DNA from 4 places in the Bacillus atrophaeus genome. Region 4 is predicted to be linked to each of the others. Evidence: riboswitches for the same ligand, from Rfam matches in the RefSeq annotation. Region 4 holds a riboswitch; each other region holds the start of a gene.
What was found. A riboswitch is a leader RNA that binds a small molecule or an ion and turns the genes downstream of it on or off. The one in region 4 is predicted to bind thiamine pyrophosphate.

Region 1 (5,708 bases), 290 kb from region 4:
AATACACAGCCAGTGTCAATATTAATAGTCCGATTGACGATTCTTGGTTTTTTTACCGGGGTATGGCCGTACACCACCCATGCTTTGCCATTATATGTGGCGGCCCAATCTCTTCTTACGGGTCTTCCGTCCGGCAGTGTTTCACCCGTTACATCTCCATACAGGACAAAATCCTTTACTTTCCTTGATTGTTTACCGATATCGTCAGCCTTTATGCCAGCATGGGCGACAACCAGATCTCCGTTATGTAAGATGTCGTAAAGCGGCGCCTTTTCATATAATCTGATAAATTGCTCCTTCACCGCCGTCCTGTCCTCATCGGAAAGCTGCTTGAGCTCGGCCTCGGTTGTTTCAAGTCCGTGCAGGACTTTAACGGGATTTCCTTTTAAAAAACGGTATAGTTTATTGCAATGATTTCCCGGGACATAACGGACTGCACCTTTCTCATACGCTTTTGCCACAAATCGAACAACCTCGATTGACTTTGGCCCTCTGTCTGTCAGATCCCCTGCGAATACGAGCATTCTGCCGTCAGAATGGACAGGCACCCCGTTTTGGATGGTGTAGCCGAGTTTTTTGATCAATGCGATCATTTCATCATAACATCCATGAATATCGCCGATTACATCGTAGGCCATTTTTAGATCCTCCTCATGTTATTTTATTTATTATGAAGCAAATTCTCGTGACTCATCACATCGCTTTATGTGCAAATTATAGAAAGAAATTGTATTTGATAAAAGAAATAAGCCTTATCACTTTTTTTTCATGTCTGACCTTGTTAAAATCACGTTATGTTTTTTTAAAAAAGGTTCCGTTCGTGCTTGTGAAAACTCACTTTATCCTGGTTTTGAATGGTTTCTTAAAGGAGGTTTTTTATATATGGAGCATACATCTGTCGCTTCTTTAGTTGTTGTACTTGTAGTCGCATTTTTAACTCCGATTCTTTTGCATCGTTTTAAGCTCAGTATCCCCGTGGTAGTAGCTGAGATTATCATGGGGCTAATTATTGGAAAAAGCGGCTTTAATTTAGTAGTAGAGGGTGATACGTGGCTTGAAACGCTCTCTGTGCTCGGATTTATCTTTTTAATGTTTTTAAGCGGGCTGGAAATTGATTTTTCGTCTTTTGAGAAAGGCAAGAAAAAACAATTTCTCCCGAACGGCAAGGAGGCACCGAATACATTTAAAACAGCGTCTGTCATCTTTCTCGGCATCTTTGTTTTATCTTTGGCGCTATCCTATGCATTTGTGCTGGCCGGGTTTATTGATAACGCCTTTTTAATGACGCTGATTATATCAACCATTTCTTTAGGCGTTGTTGTGCCGACTTTAAAAGAAGAGCGGATAATGAATTCAAATATCGGGCAGATCATTTTGCTTGTGGCTGTCATTGCTGACTTGGTTACTATGATTCTTCTCGCTGTTTTTGCTTCCTTGTATGGGAACGATAATGGAAACATGTGGCTCTTAATGATTTTGTTTGCAGCCGGAGTTGTGCTTTATTTCTTCGGGCGGATCTTTAAGCATCGTTCTTTCGTGGAGTCGATGTCAAAAGGAACGATCCAAATTGGTACACGTGCGATTTTCACGTTGATTATCGTCCTTGTCGCATTGTCTGAATCACTTGGAGCTGAAAATATTCTCGGCGCATTTTTAGCTGGTGTGCTTGTTTCTCTGCTTTCGCCGAACAAAGAGCTGGTGCAGCAGCTGGATTCCTTCGGCTACGGCTTTTTGATTCCGATTTTCTTCGTGATGGTCGGTGTTAAATTAGACATTTGGTCGCTTTTTCAGGACCCATTGATTTTAATCATGATTCCGCTTCTCTTAATCGCGCTGCTATTGAGCAAAATCCTTCCTGTCCTTTACTTGAAAAAATGGTATGACAACAGGACGGTATGGGCATCGGGCTTTTTATTGACGTCTACGCTTTCTCTTGTCATTGCGGCTGCGACGATTGGAGAACGCCTGCATATCATCAGCGCGAATATGTCAGGGGCGCTGACTTTGGTTGCTGTCATTGCAAGCATTATAACGCCTGTCGGCTTTAAGAAATTGTTTAAAAGAGAAGAGGAGCCGGAGGAGAAAAAGACCATTACGTTTATTGGCGCCAATCAGATGACGCTGCCGGTAACATTGGAATTACCTGAGGAAGAGTATGAAGTCAGGGTGGTCCACGTATATCAGGAAAATGCAGAAGAAAAGCTGTCAGACTCTGTTTTCAGCGTGGAAACCATTTCTGATTATGAGCGTGAAACCCTTGAGTCACATGGGATATTTGAGACGGATGTCCTCGTTGTGGCGACAGGTAATGAAGATGTAAATGCTGATATTGCTCTTTACGCCAAAGAAAAAGGAACGGAACGCGTCATCGCAAGCGTCGGCTCAGTTGAACATGAAGCTGAATTAAAGGAGGAAGGCATCAATACTTTTTCCATTTTGCTTTCCACTAAGACACTGCTGCGTGCGCTTATCGAGGCTCCTGGTGTTATGAAGTTGCTCACAAACCAGGAATCTTCGCTGTACCAAATTAATATGGAAAACAGCAAATACGATGGTGTAATTTTGCGTGAATTCCCTCTAACGGGAGATGTCATTTTTGTCAGGATTTTCAGAGGGGTGGACAGCATTGTTCCCCATGGAGATACAAGGCTTCAATCAGGTGACCGTCTGATCGTGACCGGATCACGTAAGTATGTGACGGAAATGAAAAGAACACTGGAAGGATAAACCTTGACCAAAAATGGATTCATGTTAATATAGAGGTGCAGTAAAAATTAAAATATAATTGTATGACCACTAGGGGTGCCCTTCAAAAGGGCTGAGATAAAAGTGAGACTTTTAGACCCTCATAACTTGAACAGGTTAAAACCTGCGTAGGGAAGTGGAGCGGTATTTGGGTTATTTTATCTATGCAAATTCCAAACCACTTTTCCTTTCGGGAAAGTGGTTTTTTTATTTTTCAGAATGGAGGAATGACATGATGAAGTTTTCGCAAGAGTGTCGTCAGGCAGCAGCAGAATGGAGGAATGACATGATGAAGTTTTCGCAAGAGTGTCGTCAGGCAGCAGCAGAATGGTGGGATGGAAGCTTTGTCCATCCGTTTGTGCAGGGAATTGGTGACGGAAGCCTCCCGATTGACCGGTTTAAATATTATGTTCTTCAAGACTCTTATTACTTAACGCATTTTGCAAAGGTCCAGTCGTTCGGTGCTGCATATGCCAAGGATCTTTTTACGACGGGGCGAATGGCAAGCCACGCGCAAGGCACATATGAATCGGAAATGGCGCTGCACCGAGAATTTACAGAGCTTTTGGAAATCAGTGAAAAAGAGCGTGAGGAGTTTAAGCCGTCTCCTACTGCGTATTCTTATACCTCCCATATGTACCGTTCGGTGATGAGCGGGAACTTTGCGGAAATTTTGGCTGCTCTTTTGCCATGCTATTGGCTTTATTATGAAGTGGGCGAGAGGCTGCTTGAATGTGATCCGGGTCATCCGATTTATGAAAAATGGATAAATACCTATGGCGGCGACTGGTTTAAACAGCAGGTGGAAGAACAGATTAACAGATTAGATGAATTAGCGGAAAGCAGCACGGAGGAAGTCCGCGCCAAAATGAAAGAGAATTTTGTCATTTCCAGCTATTACGAGTACCAATTTTGGGGAATGGCCTACCGAAAAGAAGGCTGGTCGAACAGCGCCGCAAAAGAGGTGGAGAAACTTGGAGCTGCACGCGATAACTGATAATTGCCAGCGTGTTGAACATCTCGCGGCTTCGATCATTGCCGTTAAAGATGAGGTTGATTTCATTCATATCAGAGAACGGTCAAAATCGGCCGATGATATCCTGAAGCTGCTTGAGCTTATTTATCAAGGTGGTGTTGAGAAGCAAAAGCTGATTGTGAATGATCGGGTGGATATTGCGCTCTTTGCCAATATTCATCGTGTTCAGCTGCCGGGCCATAGTTTTTCGGCAAAACGGGTGAGAGCGAGGTTTCCTCATCTTCATATCGGACGGTCTGTTCATTCGCTTGAAGAAGCCGTTCAAGCAGAACGTGATGATGCGGATTACGTGCTGTTCGGGCATGTGTTTGAAACGGAATGCAAACAAGGTTTAGAAGGCAGGGGTGTGCAACTCTTGACAGAAATAAAACAAACGCTTGCGATACCGGTGATTGCATTAGGAGGTATAACGCCCTCTAGGATACCCGAAGTGAGACAAGCCGATCCCGCGGGGATTGCTGTCATGTCCGGAATATTTTCAGCGCCGGATCCTTTGGAAGCCTCCAGAAGCTATTCCCGCAAGCTAAAGGAGAACAAGTATGAAAAGGCACTATGATACAGTCATCATCGGCGGCGGGATCATTGGTTCAGCCATCGCTTATCATTTGTCAAAAGAAAAGCAAAAAACGGCTTTGTTTGAGAGCGGAACAATCGGCGGAAAAACAACGAGCGCAGCTGCGGGAATGCTTGGAGCTCACGCCGAGTGCGAGGCGCGGGATGCGTTTTTTGATTTTGCCATGTACAGCCAGCGTTTATATCAGGCGCTTGAAGCCGAGCTGAATGAACGGTCAGGCATTGATATCAGACGGCACAACGGCGGAATGTATAAGCTGGCGTTTTCAGAAGAAGACGTCGCTCGTTTACGGCAGATGGACGATTTAGACTCCGTAAGCTGGCATACAAAAGAAGAAGTGCTGGAGAATGAGCCGTATACGTCAAAAGAGATTGCCGGAGCCAGCCTGATTAAAGCTGATGTTCATGTTGAGCCTTTTTACGTATGCAAGGCTTACGCCAAAGCGGCAAGGCTTTCAGGCACTGAGTTGTATGAACACACATCCGTTACGGAAATAAAACGGGACGGAGATGCCGTCTGCATCACAACGACGGCCGGTGAAGTTTATGCGGATTATGTTGTCGTGGCGAGCGGGGTATGGAGCGGGCAGTTTTTTAAGCAGCTCGGTCTGAACCAAGCGTTTTTCCCTGTTAAGGGAGAGTGCCTTTCTGTCTGGAATGACGATTTTCCGCTTACGAAAACACTTTATCATGACCATTGCTATATCGTTCCGAGAAAAAGCGGCAGATTGGTCGTCGGGGCGACAATGAAACCGGGAGATTGGAGTGATAAGCCGGAACTTGGCGGACTTGAATCCGTTATGCAGAAAGCAAAAACAATGCTGCCGGCCATCCAATATATGAAGGTAGACCGTTTTTGGGCTGGGCTGCGGCCGGGAACTGGAGACGGCAAACCTTATATCGGCAGGCACCCGGAGGATAGCAGGATTCTATTTGCCGCAGGCCACTTCAGAAACGGAATTTTGCTGGCTCCGGCTACTGGTGAAGTAATTTGCGATTTGGTCATGGACAGAAAGGTCAATCAAAAATGGATAGACGCGTTTAGTATTGATCGCAAGGAGGCGGTTCAGGCATGATGCTTCAGCTGAATGGAAAACAAGTGGAATGGGACAAGGACACCGGCACTATCCAAGATTTACTCGCGTCCTACCAGCTTGAAAATAAAATTGTCATTGTGGAGAGAAATAAAGAAATCATTGATAAAGAGAACTATCGGCATATTAATCTCTGTGATCGGGATGTTATAGAAATTGTCCATTTTGTAGGAGGCGGATGAGAAATGCTAACAATTGGCGGAAAGCAATTTTCTTCAAGATTACTATTGGGAACAGGGAAATATCCAACATTTGAAATC
Region 2 (5,708 bases), 650 kb from region 4:
GTCATGCTGAATTCGCTGCAGGTTGACGACAACTGCGCGTCTGTTTTTTAAATGATCAGCTATTTCCTGCGCCTCCGCGTAGACACGGGGCTCACTCAACACTACTTTAGAGGATTTCTGGACACTTTGCAAGCTTACCACATTTTGTTTGCCGGCAGTCTTATTAGGATAAGCCGGCTTTTCTTTTTGGTCTTGTTCTTCATGTGTATCATGCTCTGTATCAATATATTCATATTCGTATTCTTCATCATCCATTGAGAAAAAGCTTTTAAATTTATTTTTCATGCTCATTGCTGTACACCCCCTGTTTCATTTCCGACTAACGATGAGCCGATTCTAATATAAGTCGCGCCTTCTTCTATGGCAATTTCAAAATCATTTGACATGCCCATCGACAGTTCCGTACACGGAGCATTCGGCTGTTTAAGCTTTTGAACTTGGTCGCGGAGTTCGCGAAGCCCCCGAAAGCAGCTTCTAATCTTTTCTGTATCCTCAGTCAGCGGAGCCATTGTCATCAAACCGTCCACGATGATATGTTCAAAGCCGGCCAGCTCCTGAACCAGAGGGATGACTTCTTCTTGTTTCATTCCGTGCTTGGACGGTTCAAGCGACGTATTGACCTGCACAAAACAGCGTACAGGCCCTGTTGCGCGTTTTTCAATTTCATTAGCTAATGACAGTCTGTCTAAGGAATGAATATGTGACACGTTATTGACGACAGCTTTCACCTTCCTTGACTGAAGGCTGCCGATAAAATGCCAATCCGGATTACCTTTTACAATATCCTGCTTGCGAAGCAGTTCGGCATCACGGTTTTCGCCCAGGCTTGAAATGCCTGCATCCACCGCTTCCTGCGCTCTTTCAGCTGACACATATTTAGTGACTGCGATAATTGTAACTTCATCGGAGCAGCGGCCCGATCTGTTACATGCTTCGTTTATTCGTTCGTTTATATGTCGTAAATTGTCGATTACACGCAAGATCTTTTATGCCTCCTTCATTCCGATAAAGGACATCATCCGTCCCGTTTTTCCCTGATCCCGGCGGTGAGAAAAGAACAGCGGGTGTTCTTTTTCGGTGCATAACCCGCTCACTGAAATATTTTCATTACTGATGCCGCTTTCTATAAGAATCAGTCTGTTTAATTCCTTCAAATCGAGTTGGTACTGCCCCGGTCCCGTCTCATTCACGGCGTGTTCCGCGGAAAAAGGGAGCGCGTTGACTTCAGTGATGACACGGTCATCAACCGTATAACAGCCGGCGCTGATAGACGGGCCGATGACAGCCTGTATATCCGATAACCGGGAGCCTTCCTCATCTGTCCAGCGTTTGACCATTTCCCGGCCGATCTGTTTCACAGTCCCTTTCCACCCGGCATGGGCGATCCCGACAAGCAATCTGACCGGGTCATAAAAAAACAGAGGCACACAATCGGCAAAGCATAAGGCCATAAATACATTCTTTTCGCATGTATAGAGCCCGTCCGTTGCTTTAAAAGCGGATGAGTACTCGCGAGCCCCTTTTCCGCCGTCTTCATGCGTCACTTTTCGGACATGATGTTCATGTGTCTGATCGGCAAATACCCATGATTGTAAATCAGTATCAAACAACCCGGCGATTTTTTTTCGGTTTTCAACAACATCTGCATCTTTGTCATGAACATGCAATCCTGTATTTAACGATTCAAAAGGCGGCTTGCTGACACCGCCGTTTTTCGTAGTAAATCCGGCAATGATCTTTGCGTTTTTTTGATTCGTTTGATTCCAGTCTTGTATCATGAGTGTCGAGGGGGTGGTGAGACTGAATGGGTGGTATGTATTCATGATGATCCAACCTTTCGACAAACATTATTGAAATGTGTAATTTCCCACTTATTTTACCACATCTTTATGCATTCGTTTAGCGGCGTTTTTCAAATTTAATGAATAAATGTGCCGGAAGGAAGCGGGTTTTCCGGCATTTAACAGAAAAAGCGCCGCAAAAGCGTTCAGTCTTTCGGTTCACTCAAACGAACCAGGATGACATCTTCCCCGATTTTAACTATATTTCGCCAAGGAATGATCATTTCCTCTTCTTTTCCGAAAAAACCAAGAACTTTTCCATTTCCGCCGAGAATGATGGCTTGAATTTTTCCAGTGGTGACGTTTATGTCGATGTCACCGATGCTTCCTAATTTTTTGCCGTTAGATACATTCACAACATCCTTTACTTGAAATTCAGAAATGCTGATCATTCCATCACGTCCTTTGTCCGTTCTTTTTCTTATTATATGAACGGGATGGCTGAACCTTGTCAAGCATGTGTAAATTTCATTGTTCTTTGCGGGTGCTGCACCATTTGATAATAAAGCTGAGCATAATCTTCGTATAATCAACGAGCTGCTCAATTGAGACTTCTTCATTTACGGCATGGGCATTGTGCAAATCTCCGGGACCGTAAATGACACTCGGAATTCCTGCGTTGTAAAGCCAGCCGCCGTCTGTTACTGACTGGGAAACATCTATAACCGGATTTGTTTGTTTAATATGACGGTGTGAAGCTGTAAGCTCTGAAACAGCAGGATGGTGCGGGTCAACTTCAAGAGCGGGAAAAATTTCTCCTCTGTCTTCTATCATAGAAGAGCCGCCCCACGTAAAGACAGGTCGATTTTCTCTCAGCCACACATCACTATCACTCAATCGATTAATATGATCCTCTATCTCCGCAGCTACTTCCTCATGTGTTTCATTCGGATAAAAATGCACGGTAATCCATAAACGGCATTCATCCGCGATAAAAGCAGCGTGTCTTCCGCCTTCTATTACAGCCGGATTGATCGTGTTCGTGCCGGCCTTAAAGCCGGGATAGCTTTTCATAATCGCCCAGTGGCGCTCCAGCTCGCCAAGCCCGTGTATGATTTTAGCCATTTTTTCGATCGCGCTTGCCCCAAAGGTTCCTCCGCCCGCATGAATCATGTTCCGCCTTGTGCCGTCATGGAAGGTCTGGCGGCTTTTCAATTCGATCCAGCCCGTGATGACGCCGCCTTGTCCTTGAATATGCAGATCGCTTGTATCAGCAACAACGGCAAAGTCGGCGCGGTAACCTCGTTTGCAGCACTCCAGAGTTCCGGCCTCTCCTACTTCTTCACCGATGACAGATTGTAAAATCACATCTCCCGGCAGATCAATCCCCGCTTCACGAATCAATTTCAAAGCGAAAAGCACACTCGCCATCCCGCCTTTCATATCAGCTGCACCTCTGCCGATCAAACAGCCGTTTTTTTCAACAAAATGAAACGGGTCATGCTCCCAGCCTTCTTCATCCACCTCAGCCACATCCACATGCCCGTTAATAATTAAGCTTTGATGGCTGTCTGAATCTGTTCCTTTTAAAACTCCCACTACATTGGGGTCTCCCGGATAAACCTCCCACTTGTCAATTGAAAAGCCCATTTCTCTCAAGAACCCGGCAATCCATGATTGAATTTTGTCTGTGTTTCTGGCCGGCGGCGCCGGTGTTTGAAAAGAAATTAATGTTTTCGCAAGCTTAATCAGTTCATTCTTTTGTTCCTCAGCCTTTTGCAATAAAGCATCTATTTGTTTATTCAATGTCATTCGCTCCTTTTTTGTCATATAAAAAACCGCTTCATTGTATATGAAACGGCTCATGAAAGCAGCGGAGCGCAGACGTGCTGCGTACTCCGCTTTTTTTCACCGCTTCCCTCCGCTGGCATGATCCAGATCAGGTCAATCAGGGTTGAGACACACGTCTCTCTCAGCTCAAAGATAAGCACCCCTAGGATGAACATATTTAATTATCAGGCATTTGTGGTTTGTTTGGCTCTTGTTAAAAACGGACGGCCATTATTCCATAATACGTCGATCGGCATATCGAAAAATGATGAAAGTAAATCGTCAGAAAGCATTTCCTTTATATCGCCTGCTGCAAATACCTCTCCTTCTTTTAATAGAAGGGCTTTATCGAATACAGGCAAAATTTCTTCAGCATGATGAGTCACATACAGAATCGACGGAGCATTTTCTTTTCCTGCGATGTATGTAATCGTGTCTAACAGGTTTTCCCGCGCCATAAAATCAAGGCCTGTAACCGGTTCGTCCAATATTAACAGTTCAGGGTCCGCCATGAGCGCTCTCGCGATCAGCGCCCTTTGTTTTTCTCCTTGAGAGAGCGTTTCGTAACGGCGGTCCGCATAGCTGATGGCTCCCAAATCTTTTAAAAGATTGATAGCTTTTTCTCTGATTTCTTTACTCGGTGTTTCATATAAGCCAATTGAAGCATACGCCCCGCTAAGCGCAATTTCAAATGCTGAATCTGCAGGGTACAATTTTTGCTGAAGGCCGGCAGACACCAGTCCGATTTTCCGTCTGAGCTTATCACCAAGCTCAGTTTTCCCAAACTCATGCCCTAGCACCTGCATATCTCCAGAAGTGGGAAAATAATAAGAACAAAGCATATTTAAGAGCGCCGTTTTCCCCGCGCCGTTTAAGCCGTAAAGCACCCAATTTTCGTTTTGCTGCACTTTCCAGTCTATATCTTTTAGAATCCATTTCCCGCTTCGTTTTAACGACACGCGGTCAAGCTGTAAAATCATTATGGCCCTCCTTTTCATAAATCCGCTGAACTGTTTCAATTTTCATAAAACTTTGTACGAACTAGGATACCTTACTTTTTCCGAAACGTAAACTGCCTGCGCTCCCCAATATAAAAAGCCTTTAAAGCAAGGGTTTGCTTTAAAGGCTTCATCATGCCCATTATTGATGAATGTTCTTATTCATTTGTTTGATTGCCGCCTTTTCAAGCCTCGAAACCTGCGCTTGGGAAATGCCGATTTCTTCTGCCACTTCCATTTGTGTTTTCCCTTGGAAGAAACGTTTTCTTAAAATCATTTTTTCCCTGTCGTTCAGTCTTCTCATGCCTTCTTTTAAAGCGAGTTCTTCAATCCATTGTGTATCTTTATTGCGCTCGTCACTGATTTGGTCCATGACATAAATAGGATCCCCGCCGTCATTATATATCGGTTCAAAGAGAGAAACCGGATCTTGGATGGCATCCAGCGCAAACACAATTTCTTCATGCGGTACTTCAAGGACTTTGGCGATATCCTCTGCTGTCGGCTCCTTGCTTGTCTCACTGATCAACCGTTCTCTTACCTGAAGCGCCTTGTATGCGATATCCCGCAGCGACCGAGAGACGCGTATCGGGTTGTTATCGCGTAAATACCTGCGGATTTCTCCGATAATCATCGGTACAGCATATGTTGAAAACTTAACATTATGGCTTAGATCAAAATTATCAATGGATTTCATTAGTCCGATGCAGCCGACCTGAAATAAGTCATCAACATATTCTCCTCTGTTGTTAAATCTTTGAATGACGCTTAAGACAAGGCGCAGGTTGCCGTTAACAAGCTTTTCTCTCGCTGAATCGTCGCCCTCATCCTGTAATTGCCTGAACAGCTTTCTCATTTCTTCATTCTTGAGTACGGGTAATTTGGAGGTATCCACCCCGCAGATTTCGACTTTATTTCTCGACACTTTTTTCCCTCCCTACAGGAGCTGCTGTACAAAGTTAAGTATCTCCTTGGGTGGGAAAAATATGCACGATGATCAGGCAGAAAAATACAGTCGATTAGGAAAACCCTGTAAAATCAAGGGTTGCGTTTTAAAATTTTTTTACACCATTTTGTTAAACTCTTTCCTCAGCCTTTT
Region 3 (5,708 bases), 440 kb from region 4:
ATCATCCACCGTTCCGTCAACGACGGTCTTTGCAATTTCGGCAGCTTCTTTTTCAGATAATGCAGCACCCGATGATACACCGTTTTGTGTGACTTGGCTGTTATTTTCTTTGGCAAAGGCGTTATAACTGAATCCGCCTGCTGCTAAAGCACCCGCCAATACACCGATCATCCATTTTTTCTTCAACATCTTTCATTCCTCCTTCATTCGTTATGAGTCTAGCTTACACACTGAAGATGAAAGGACAGAAAGAACAAGATGAGATTTTGATGAGAAAAAAGTTAATCCTCATACACGATGCCGACAATGCGGCCGGTGTAGGCATTGATTTTCACCGTGGCCTCCCTGTCATTCGGAAGGTCGATGTCCACTTCAAATACGAGCGTGCCTTCGCTTTCTTCGAGATCTGCATCATCCGCTTTTCCGCCAACCTCTTTCACAGCAATGGCCTTTGCTTCTTTTTCGCTGATTTTTGTCGCTTGTTTATCGCCTTTTTTGCTTACTTTTTCAGAGGAAACAACTGTTTTCGCACGCTTATCTACCTTGACCTTATAGGTCTCCCCTTCGTTTTGAATAGTAAATGCGGCAATGTCTTTTTTTTGGGTGCGTTCAGTGATAGTTCCCGGCGTTTTGGCTAAGGCAAGCTGTTCCGCTTCTTTTTCTGTCATCAAAGGCGTGTTGATGCGTTTGATTCTGTCCATATCAAGAATGGCGCCTGTTTTCGCATCCGCTTTCAGCTCATAAATTCCTTTCTCATTTTCAAGCGTCAGCAGATATGTTTTCTTATCGGAGGATGTATCCAGCTTCGTAATGTCACCTTCATAGGAGGCTTCGATTTTTTTCTGGATGGCCGCTTTTGTCAGCACATCTTTCTGAGCTTGATTCATCATAAGGATGACACAGATAATTATCGCTATAATCGCAATACCTGCTGTGAAAATGGCTTTTGTCCGTTTTTTCATCGCACTCCTCCTCATCATGGCAAATCAGCGCCCCTTTTAAATTGCATGGTTACGCTCGTACCTTCATTTACTTTGCTGTCGATGGTAAGTTCGATTCCGTGTTCGTCAGCAATCTGCTTGGCAATCGACAGACCGAGCCCTGTCCCGCCGGTTTTGCGGTTTCGTGCTTCATCGGCTCTGTAGAACCGTTCAAAGAGATGTTCGATATGCTGCTTTTGTATGCCTATGCCGTGATCCTGAACAATAAGAAAAGGGAGGCCTTGGTTTTTCCCGGCCAAAACTTTAATAGGCTCTGAACTGTATTTGATGGCATTATCGAGTAAAATGGTCAGCAGCTGTTTCATGCGTTGTTCGTCCGCTGTCACATATAAACTTTCCCATTCGGTTTCCAGCATCATATCCCGCCCATAGACGCTTTGTAAGGTTTGAATAACAGAACGGGCCAAATCGATGATGTCTATCGTTTTCACATCCAGCTTCATGTCTTTCTGGTATTTGGCAAGGGTGAGAAGCTGATCCGTCAGTTTTGTCATTTTTATGGCTTCAGAGTGAATCGCCTCGACCGATTCTTTTAGCACCTCCGGTTTTTGCGCTCCCCACCTTTTGATTAGGCTGCTGTAGCTTTCGATAACGGTGATAGGGGTTTTCAGCTCATGCGAAGCATCCTGAACGAACTGCTGCTGTTTTTCATAATGCTCTTTCAGCATCTCCGCCATTTGATTAAATGTAAGCCCCATTTGGTATAATTCATCGTGTGACTGTCCCTTAAGCGAAATCGTTTTGAAGGTTTTTTCTCTTTGGATATCTTTCATCGTCTTTATCAGTTTTCTGATTGGATTGACAATGCGCCGGGCCAGCAGACTGCCAGCAAAGTACGAAGCGATGCATACCGCTGCGCTTGCCGTGATTAAAATAATCCGCAAAAGCAGCAGGCTCTCTTCCGTGTGCTCCTCTCTTTCAATGAGCTGAAGCGAGACGACTTCGCCATCTGACCAAATGACCGGTACAGCCGCGACGGCGTACAGCCTGCCATTCTGCTTTGTCACTTCTTCGGTCTGCCCGCTATGAAACACTTTCGGAAAATTCTTGTATGCTTTGTCTTTTGTCACTATGATAACGGCCTTTTTGTCTTTATCAACAACTCTGACCATCCCGTTAGCCGGAAGGTATGCCTGGAGCATATCCTCAAGGGCCACCCCTTCTGATTCAGCGGTATGGAGAGCTTCTGCAATATTGGCCGTTTCTTCGGCTAACCTTGACGCATCTTTTGACGTCAAGGCAGATGAAAAAATAAGATACACTGCCGTATGAATCAATATCAGCAATATGAAAAGCGATAAAGACGTATACAGGTGGATTTTGGTCTTTAGATTCATCGTCTACTCCTTGATTGCATATCCGACCCCGCGGACTGTGTGGATCAGCTGTTTTTCGTATGGGTAGTCCAGCTTTTTTCTAATATAGCGTATGTACACATCTACTACATTTGTATCTCCCAAATAATCAAACCCCCACACGGAAGTAAGAATTTGTTCACGCGTGAGCACCTGCTGCGGATGCTTCAGCATAAATACGAGCAGATCGAATTCGCGCGGCGTTAATTCAACCTCTTGATCCGCCCGTTTGACCTCACGCGTTTTTTCATTCACTTGCAGATCACCAAGTGATAAAAATGTGCCGGGATCTGATCCGTTTTGCCGGAGCGCCGCCCTGATTCTTGCCAAAAGCTCTTCAATTTCAAACGGCTTGGTTACGTAATCATTTGCTCCGATGTCCAAGCCCGTTACCTTATCAGGTATACTGTCTCTCGCGGTTAATAAAATAACAGGCGTATGCATGTCTGTTTTCCGCAATCGGCGGAGCACTTCAAGACCGCTGAGACCGGGCAGCATGACATCAAGCAGAACCAAGGCGAACTTTTCTTCTAATGCAGCGTGCAGACCCTCAGTGCCGGTTTCTTTAATAGTGGCCTTATATCCTTCATATTCTAATTCCAGCTGAAGCACTCTTGCGATTTTTTCTTCGTCTTCCACAATTAAAATGTGCCCTTTTTCCACATCCTATCACCCTTTCCTTGCTCTATATGAAAAAAATGATCATCCCTGTTTACAAATCCTATCTTATCATCTATGATGATCTCAAAATAAAAAATTGTATATGGAAAGCACTAGGGGTGCTATTTTGGCTGAGATAAAACGCGGCAACACGCGTTTTGATCCCTTATAACCCGATCTGGATAATACCAGCGTGGGGAAGTGCAGGATGACCGATACGACGCCTTTTTTTGCGTCTTCCGTTCTATGACTGCATATTCCCTATGGATATGCAGTTTTTTATTTTCCCAAAAAACAACCAGGAGGTCGGAGAAATGAACAACGTATGCGGCACAAGCAGAATCGCCGGTTTTCGATTTTCTTTATACCCGATGACAGATGATTTTATCAATGTGATCATGTCGGCGCTGAAGGAAACCGATACATCAAAGGTTTGGAAGAAGACAGATCATATCAGCACATGCTTTCGCGGGAAAATGGATCATGTATTTGACGCCGCCAAAGCTGTATACCTTCACGCAGCCAAAAGCGGAAAGCACATCGTCATGAACGGAACCTTTTCTATCGGCTGCCCGGGTGATACACAGGGTGATTCGTTTCTTTTTGAAGATGGCAAAAGATTGAATGACGAAAATACCCGTGAGATCCGAGCGGAGGCCCCTTGTCAGTTTGCGCTCTATCCGATGAATGAACTGGATTATATGGGCATCATTTCAGAAGCGGTCGATATCGCTAAAGCGCAAGGCACTTTTGTGCAGGGTGTGCATTATGCAAGCGAGCTTGACGGAGACGCTCACGATGTGTTCCGCACATTGGAGGCCGCATTCCGGCTCGCAGAAGAAAAAACAAATCATGTGACGATGACTGTGAACTTCTCGGCAAACAGTCCGTCAAGAAAGCAGGGATCAAATGAAAAGCTGGAAGGTTAGAGAAATTGTTGTTATGTCTGTAATCAGTGTTGTATTTGCCGTTATTTATTTATTATTTACGCATTTCGGAAATGTGCTTGCAGGTTTTTTCGGTCCGATGGGCTATGAACCGATTTACGGCATCTGGTTTATCGTATCTATTATTGCCGCTTATATCATCAGAAAACCCGGCGCGGCGCTCATTTCAGAAACCATTGCCGCGTTTGTTGAATGCCTGCTCGGCAATCCGTCAGGTCCGATGGTGATTGTGGTGGGACTTGTTCAAGGCCTCGGGGCTGAAGCGGTCTTTTTTGCCGCGCGCTGGAGAGTGTATTCTCTCCCTATTGTCCTTCTTGCCGGGATGGGCTCGTCAGTGACAAGCTTTATTTATGACTTATTCGTGGCCGGATATGCTGCACTGTCGCCGGGCTACTTGCTGCTCATGCTCATCATTCGTCTGTTTTCCGGAGCGCTTCTTGCAGGCCTTCTCGGAAAAGTTATCAGTGACTCACTCGCCTATACCGGCGTATTAAACGGCATGGCGCTCGGAAAGGAACTCAAGAAGAAACGGAAACAGGTGTCCCAGCATGCAGGGTTCTAATGAGCTCCTCAGCATCGACCGCCTGACTTTTTCCTACGAAGAAGATGAAAAGCCGATTTTTAAAGACTTGACGTTTCAGCTTCAAAAGGGAGAACGGGCACTATTGCTCGGGCCTAGCGGATGCGGCAAAAGCTCGCTGGCCCTCTGTATAAATGGCCTTTACCCAGAAGCTTGTGATGCGGCGCAGACTGGGCGCATCTCACTTTTCCAAAAAAATATTGAAGATTTTCAAGCTTCTGAAAAGCCCTCTTTACATATCGGAGTGGTCTTTCAAGATCCAGACCAGCAGTTTTGCATGCTCACGGTTGAAGATGAAATCGCTTTTGGGTTGGAAAACCTGCAAATGCCCAAGGAAGAAATGAAAGAGAGAATCGATGATGTATTAGTAAAACTCGATTTAACCGGCTTGAAGAATCAAACTATCTCAGCCCTGTCCGGGGGAACAAAGCAGAAAGTCGCGCTGGCTTGTATTTTGGCGATGGAGCCTGATCTTATTATTCTGGACGAACCGACTTCTCTTCTTGATCCTCATTCAGCACGCAGCTTTGTTCACATGATAAAGGAGCTGCAGGAGGAAAAGGGCTTCGGGCTTCTCGTCATTGAACACCAGCTTGACGAGTGGGCCCCTTGGGTGGAACGGACAATTGTGCTTGACGCATCGGGACAGAAAGTGATGGATGGTGAAACACCGGATATCTTTCAATTCCGTTCAGAAGAACTGAAAAAGATCGGCGTTGCCATTCCTCATGTCGCAGCCATGCAGGAAAACTTGAGCGCACCATTTACTTTGTCAAAAGAGATGCTGTTTACACAGCCGGTTCCCGCTTTCAAAGAAGGCAAGAATCTCCCTCTGACTGAGGATGTGTTAGAGGTAAACAGGCTTTCGTTTTCAAGAGGGCAGCGGGTGATCTTCTCAGACATCAGCTTTTCGCTTCGCGCGGGATCATTGACGGCTGTCGTCGGACAGAACGGGACGGGAAAATCAACGCTTTTATCAGTACTCGCACGGCTCTATAAACCGAAAAGCGGCGAAATTCGCCTGTTCGGCAAATCGCTTCATTCTTTTTCTGAAAACGAGCTGCGAAGGCAGATGGGATTTGTTTTTCAAAACCCCGAGCATCAGTTTGTCTCTGATACGGTATTTGGCGAGCTGGTCTTCGGACATGAACACCATAAGGGCGCA
Region 4 (5,708 bases):
AGACGCCGGCGGAAATAGGGGGCATGTTCACAGTCCGCCTCATGGAGCCTAAAGCCAATTTCCTGCAGGGCTTGTAATACATTGTTCATCCAAGGGTGGAGATTGACGTGAAACGAATCATAGTCTGATTTATCGATGCCGCCTTCAATATCTAAATCAGTCATGAGAAATACTTTTGTCTTGCCGATAGTAACGGGTGTATCAAGCGGCAGCCGGCAGCTGAATGAAAAAACTTTTTCTTCCCCGGCACCTATCATAAATTCATTTGCCACCCGATGGGAGGTCACAGTTTTATATTTTGTCTCTGCTTTATCATCTTCTTGAATGTTATACTTTGTTTTAACAATGACTTCAATATGACGGATTTGCTGTTCAATACTTCCGCCTTTGACACGGACAGTGCCTCTTACCATTTCTCCGGGACTATAATTTGACTTATGTAAAATCGTATCCACTTTTGCTGCTCCGATTCCTGCGCTTGCAGCCAGTTTCTTAAAAAATGACATGTGTTTAAGGCTCCTTTTCTTATCATATGGAAAGACATTTATTATACGGTCTGTATATCTGTGGGGATTCATTTATTTTAAATGAAGGAGATGTTGCTTTGTGAAACAAATTATAGCTATGGGCGGAGGCGGCTTTTCGATGGAGCCGGATCATCTGCTACTTGATCAATATCTTTTGGAGCAAACAAAAAAATCTGCACCGCGGGTATGTTTTTTGCCGACTGCGAGCGGTGATTCCGAAAGCTATATTCAGCGGTTTTATCATGCATTTCAAAAGCTTGAGTGTATGCCGGACCATTTATCCTTGTTTAAACCGCCTTCAACAGATCTGGCTTCATTTATATGTGAACAGGATATTGTATACGTCGGCGGCGGAAATACCCGGAATTTACTTGTGCTTTGGAAAGAATGGGGATTAGATCATATATTGCGTGAGGCGTGGGAGAGAGGCGTTATTTTATCAGGATTAAGCGCCGGAGCCATTTGCTGGTTTAAAGAGGGCGTGACGGACTCGATGAATGGCCCGTTAACAGGCCTGAATGGCTTAGGGTTTTTACAAGGGAGTTTTTGTCCTCATTATGATGGAGAGAAGGAGAGGAGACCGGCGTTTCACAGGCTTATTTCAGAAAAGTCTTTGAGCGAAGGCTATGCAGCGGATGATGGAGCGGCCTTGCACTTTATAGGAGATCAACTGTTTCAGGTTGTGAGTTCAAGAGCTGGCGCACAGGCATATCGGGTGACAGTGCATGAGAATGAAATAACTGAAATTTCATTGCCGGTTCATCACTTAAGTTGAATTAGCTGAATATTTTCTACATTTCTCTTTCTTCGATTCTGTATTTATGATAAGATGAAAGCGAAATCAATAGTTACTGGGGGTGCCCGTCTGACGGGCTGAGAGAGAAGTGTTTGCTTCTTAACCCTTTGGACCTGATCTGGTTCGTACCAGCGTGGGGAAGTAGAGGAATTGTTTTTATTATTGTTTTTTTGGGCAATAATATATTTCTTTATGACTGACTGCCAAACCGGGTTCTTACATATGAGCGCGGTTTTTTTGTGCTGGTGCTAAAGCTTGGTTGGTCCTTTCAAACTTATAGAGGGGGAAGGATTATTCATGCAAAACAATTCAGTACAGCAAGCTAACATTTCCATTATGTCGAGTTTTTCCGGAAGCAAAAAAGTATATGTGGAGGGTTCTTCACCGGACATCCAAGTGCCGATGAGAGAAATCGGCTTGAGTCCGACCACTGGATCGTTCGGCGAGGAAGAAAATGCGCCGGTTCGTGTATATGATACGAGCGGCCCTTATACTGATCCTAATCAACAGATTAATATTCATGACGGCTTGCAGCCACTGCGCCATGAGTGGATTTCAGTGCGTGGTGATGTGGAAGAATATGAGGGACGAGCCATTAAACCGGAAGACAACGGCTATAAAAAAGCAAATCAAAATGAAAGCTATCCAGGATTAAAACGAAATCCGCTTCGGGCTAAAACGGGAAAAAATGTGACTCAAATGCATTATGCGAAAAAAGGCATCATTACACCGGAAATGGAGTTTATCGCGATTCGTGAGCATGTGTCTCCGGAATTTGTGAGAGATGAAGTGGCAAGTGGACGTGCGATCATTCCTTCCAATGTGAATCACCCTGAAAGCGAGCCGATGATTATCGGGCGGAATTTCCATGTGAAAATCAATGCGAACATCGGGAATTCTGCGGTCACTTCGTCAATTGAAGAAGAAGTCGAAAAGATGACATGGGCGATTCGCTGGGGAGCGGATACGATGATGGATCTTTCTACCGGGAAGGATATTCACACGACTCGTGAATGGATCATCCGCAATTGCCCGGTGCCGGTGGGAACAGTGCCGATTTACCAGGCCCTTGAAAAGGTGAATGGGGTTGCTGAGGATTTAACGTGGGAAGTGTATCGCGATACATTGATTGAACAGGCGGAACAAGGTGTTGATTACTTTACCATTCATGCGGGAGTCTTGCTTCGATATGTGCCTTTAACCGCAAAGCGTACAACGGGTATAGTATCACGCGGAGGGGCAATTATGGCGCAATGGTGTCTGGCCCATCATCAAGAAAGTTTCTTATACACTCATTTTGAAGAGATTTGTGAAATTATGAAGGCTTACGATATTGCTTTCTCCCTCGGTGACGGTCTGCGTCCTGGTTCGATTGCGGATGCGAATGATGAAGCGCAGTTTGCGGAGCTGGAGACGCTTGGAGAACTGACGCAAATTGCGTGGAAGCATGATGTACAGGTGATGATTGAAGGGCCTGGCCATGTGCCGATGCATAAAATCAAAGAGAACGTCGATAAACAAATGGAAATCTGTAAAGAAGCGCCTTTTTACACGTTAGGACCGCTGACGACGGATATTGCACCGGGCTATGACCACATTACATCAGCCATCGGAGCGGCGATGATCGGCTGGTACGGGACTGCGATGCTGTGCTATGTCACGCCGAAAGAGCATTTGGGGCTGCCAAATCGCGATGATGTGAGAGAAGGGGTAATTACTTATAAAATTGCAGCTCATGCGGCTGATCTTGCAAAAGGGCATCCGGGAGCACAAATGCGCGATGACGCCCTTTCAAAAGCGCGCTTTGAATTCCGCTGGCGTGATCAGTTTAACCTTTCCCTCGATCCTGAAAGGGCGATTGAATATCATGATGAAACATTGCCTGCGGAAGGAGCAAAGACGGCTCATTTCTGTTCGATGTGCGGACCGAAGTTTTGCAGTATGAGAATTTCACAGGATATTCGGGATTATGCGAAGGAAAATAATCTTAATGAATCTGAAGCTATAGATGAAGGATTAAAAGAAAAGGCAAAAGAGTTCGTAGAGACGGGAAGCAATTTATATCAATAAAAGGCGGCAGATGAAGATGGAGTTTTAAGCATCTTCATCTGTTTTTTTATTGTGTCCGAACCATAAATGGTAAGCGTAGCCGGACCCCTTTGATGAAATGATTGGCCATAAGGTTTGTATTTAAGGTGCCGCTGTCTCAAATTATAGTTGACAGGTAGGTATAGTGTGAATTAAGATGATGAATAAATATTTCCATATGCAAGCTGATCGGATCACCGAAGGCCCTTATCTTTTGTCATAGATAAGGGCCTTTTTGTATCTGATAAGCGGGCATGCGTGGAATCGGGAGGAGTTTGTCATGGGAGTTAAAAAATATGTGCCGGCAGGGCGGAAAAAACCGAAAAAACGAAAAAAATATAAGAAACAAACGTTAAGTTTGGAGTTGCTTATTGAAAAAAACAAATGGGAGATTCTGAATAATGAACATCAGATGGAGGAGATTTATATGAAAATTGATGAAAAACATGCAGGAACCAGATAAGTGTCTTTTATTTTGAGGCAAATGCATTTTTCAATTCAAACCGTTAAATGAGAATATCTTTTGAATGAAAAAAAACCGCTGATCACGTTGTCAGCGGTTTTTTGTAAGGTCAAACTTCTTTCTTAATCGGCAGGCCGAGCCCTTTCGCAACCCGGTTTCCGTATTCAGGATCCGCTTTGTAGAAATGCTCGATTTGACGCAATTTGATTTCTTCTTTTTCTACCGGCTTCATGGCATCAACGATGTTTTGGACAAGGCGTGTACGCTCGTCTTCGTTCATTAAGCGATAAAGATCGCCGGCTTGAGTATAGTGGTCGTTATGATCGTAGCCGACGCTGTCAGCCACCCCGGATACCGGATATGCGGCTTGTTTATCTTCAGGTGATTCAGTCGGTCCGCCGAAACTATTAGGCTCGTAATATACGGAACCGCCGCCGTTATTGTCAAAGCGCATTTGGCCGTCACGCTGATAGTTTTTCACTTCATTGCGAGGACGGTTAATTGGCAAGGATTGATGGTTCGCGCCCACACGATAGCGATGCGCATCATGATATGCAAACAGACGGCCTTGGAGCATTTTATCAGGTGATACATCGACACCCGGCACCAATGTTCCTGGAGAGAATGTCGCCTGTTCTACTTCAGCAAAGTAATTTTCAGGATTTCTGTCAAGAACCATGCGTCCAACTTCGATCAGCGGATAGTCTTTTTGAGACCATACTTTTGTGACATCAAATGGATCGAAGCGATACGTATTTGCATCTTCTAAAGGCATGATTTGCACATATAATTTCCATGCGGGGAAATCACCGTTTTCAATCGCGTTGAACAAATCTTCTGTATGATAATCCGGATTTTCACCAGCGATTTTTGCAGCTGTTTTTACATCAAGGTTTTTCACGCCTTGTTCTGTTTTAAAGTGATATTTGATCCATACGCCTTCGCCTTCGGCATTTGTCCATTTGAATGTATGGCTTCCAAAACCGTGCATGTGGCGCAGTGTAGCTGGAATTCCGCGATCAGACATCAAGATGGTGACTTGATGAAGTGATTCAGGGGATAAAGACCAAAAATCCCATACAGCGGTAGGGTTTTTCAAATGTGTTTTCGGATCTCTCTTCTGTGTATGAATGAAGTCTGGGAATTTGATCGCATCGCGAATAAAGAATACAGGGGTATTGTTACCGACGATGTCATAGTTCCCTTCTTCAGTATATAATTTCACTGAAAATCCGCGAGGGTCGCGTACTGTATCAGCAGAGCCAAGTTCACCGGCCACTGTAGAAAAACGTACAAATAGCGGTGTGCGTTTTCCGACTTCTGATAAGAAATTCGCTTTTGTATATTTAGTCAGATCATTTGTCACTTCAAAATAACCGTGGGCACCGGCACCTTTAGCATGAACAACACGCTCAGGAACACGTTCTCTATTGAAATGGGCCAATTTTTCAAGCAAGTGTACATCTTGAATTAAAGTTGGTCCGCGAGAACCGGCTGTCATTGAATTTTGGTTATCTCCAACCGGAGCGCCCCAGTTAGTCGTAAGTTTATTTGAACTCATATCATCACCTCTTGGAATTTATAAAGTTATAATACCATCTATTATAAAAAAGTCAATATTATTTTATAATTATTATAAAATAAATATTTTTATAAAAGAGTAATACTGCTAACCAGTGAGAACGTGTTGATAAGAAGTTTTAGTTTTTAAAAAATAGTTGACATGTCGGAATACTTTGAATTAATATGTTATTTACATTCAAATCGACATTGAGGCAGCTGATCGGACCACCGAAGGCTCCCATCTCTATAAAAACTTGAGATGGGGGCCTTT

Region 1: linked by a shared signal. The riboswitch ahead of tenA (thiaminase II) and the one ahead of thiC (phosphomethylpyrimidine synthase ThiC) in region 4 are both predicted to bind thiamine pyrophosphate.
Region 2: linked by a shared signal. The riboswitch ahead of AAHT65_RS15105 (acetylornithine deacetylase) and the one ahead of thiC (phosphomethylpyrimidine synthase ThiC) in region 4 are both predicted to bind thiamine pyrophosphate.
Region 3: linked by a shared signal. The riboswitch ahead of AAHT65_RS13985 (Ykof family thiamine-binding protein) and the one ahead of thiC (phosphomethylpyrimidine synthase ThiC) in region 4 are both predicted to bind thiamine pyrophosphate.

Annotation. Positions count from the first base shown of each region.
Region 1 is NZ_CP154443.1:2,603,902-2,609,609, forward strand. It holds gene prpE (bis(5'-nucleosyl)-tetraphosphatase PrpE) at 1-638, opposite strand, end outside; gene AAHT65_RS13125 (monovalent cation:proton antiporter family protein) at 883-2,727, shown strand; TPP riboswitch at 2,789-2,897, shown strand; gene tenA (thiaminase II) at 3,035-3,742, shown strand; gene tenI (thiazole tautomerase TenI) at 3,720-4,337, shown strand; gene thiO (glycine oxidase ThiO) at 4,321-5,430, shown strand; gene thiS (sulfur carrier protein ThiS) at 5,430-5,630, shown strand; gene thiG (thiazole synthase) at 5,634-5,708, shown strand, end outside.
Region 2 is NZ_CP154443.1:2,959,434-2,965,141, reverse strand. It holds gene sepF (cell division protein SepF) at 1-291, opposite strand, end outside; gene AAHT65_RS15120 (YggS family pyridoxal phosphate-dependent enzyme) at 288-980, opposite strand; gene pgeF (peptidoglycan editing factor PgeF) at 987-1,823, opposite strand; gene AAHT65_RS15110 (YlmC/YmxH family sporulation protein) at 1,988-2,233, opposite strand; gene AAHT65_RS15105 (acetylornithine deacetylase) at 2,310-3,593, opposite strand; TPP riboswitch at 3,681-3,786, opposite strand; gene AAHT65_RS15100 (ABC transporter ATP-binding protein) at 3,797-4,591, opposite strand; gene sigG (RNA polymerase sporulation sigma factor SigG) at 4,752-5,534, opposite strand; gene sigE (RNA polymerase sporulation sigma factor SigE) at 5,673-5,708, opposite strand, start outside.
Region 3 is NZ_CP154443.1:2,746,705-2,752,412, reverse strand. It holds gene AAHT65_RS14005 (PepSY domain-containing protein) at 1-189, opposite strand, end outside; gene AAHT65_RS14000 (PepSY domain-containing protein) at 282-962, opposite strand; gene AAHT65_RS13995 (ATP-binding protein) at 977-2,338, opposite strand; gene AAHT65_RS13990 (response regulator transcription factor) at 2,342-3,019, opposite strand; TPP riboswitch at 3,122-3,233, shown strand; gene AAHT65_RS13985 (Ykof family thiamine-binding protein) at 3,331-3,945, shown strand; gene AAHT65_RS13980 (ECF transporter S component) at 3,926-4,525, shown strand; gene AAHT65_RS13975 (energy-coupling factor transporter ATPase) at 4,512-5,708, shown strand, end outside.
Region 4 is NZ_CP154443.1:2,310,807-2,316,514, forward strand. It holds gene AAHT65_RS11650 (sporulation protein) at 1-506, opposite strand, end outside; gene AAHT65_RS11655 (Type 1 glutamine amidotransferase-like domain-containing protein) at 607-1,302, shown strand; TPP riboswitch at 1,371-1,480, shown strand; gene thiC (phosphomethylpyrimidine synthase ThiC) at 1,621-3,393, shown strand; gene AAHT65_RS11665 (FbpB family small basic protein) at 3,692-3,874, shown strand; gene katA (catalase KatA) at 3,984-5,435, opposite strand.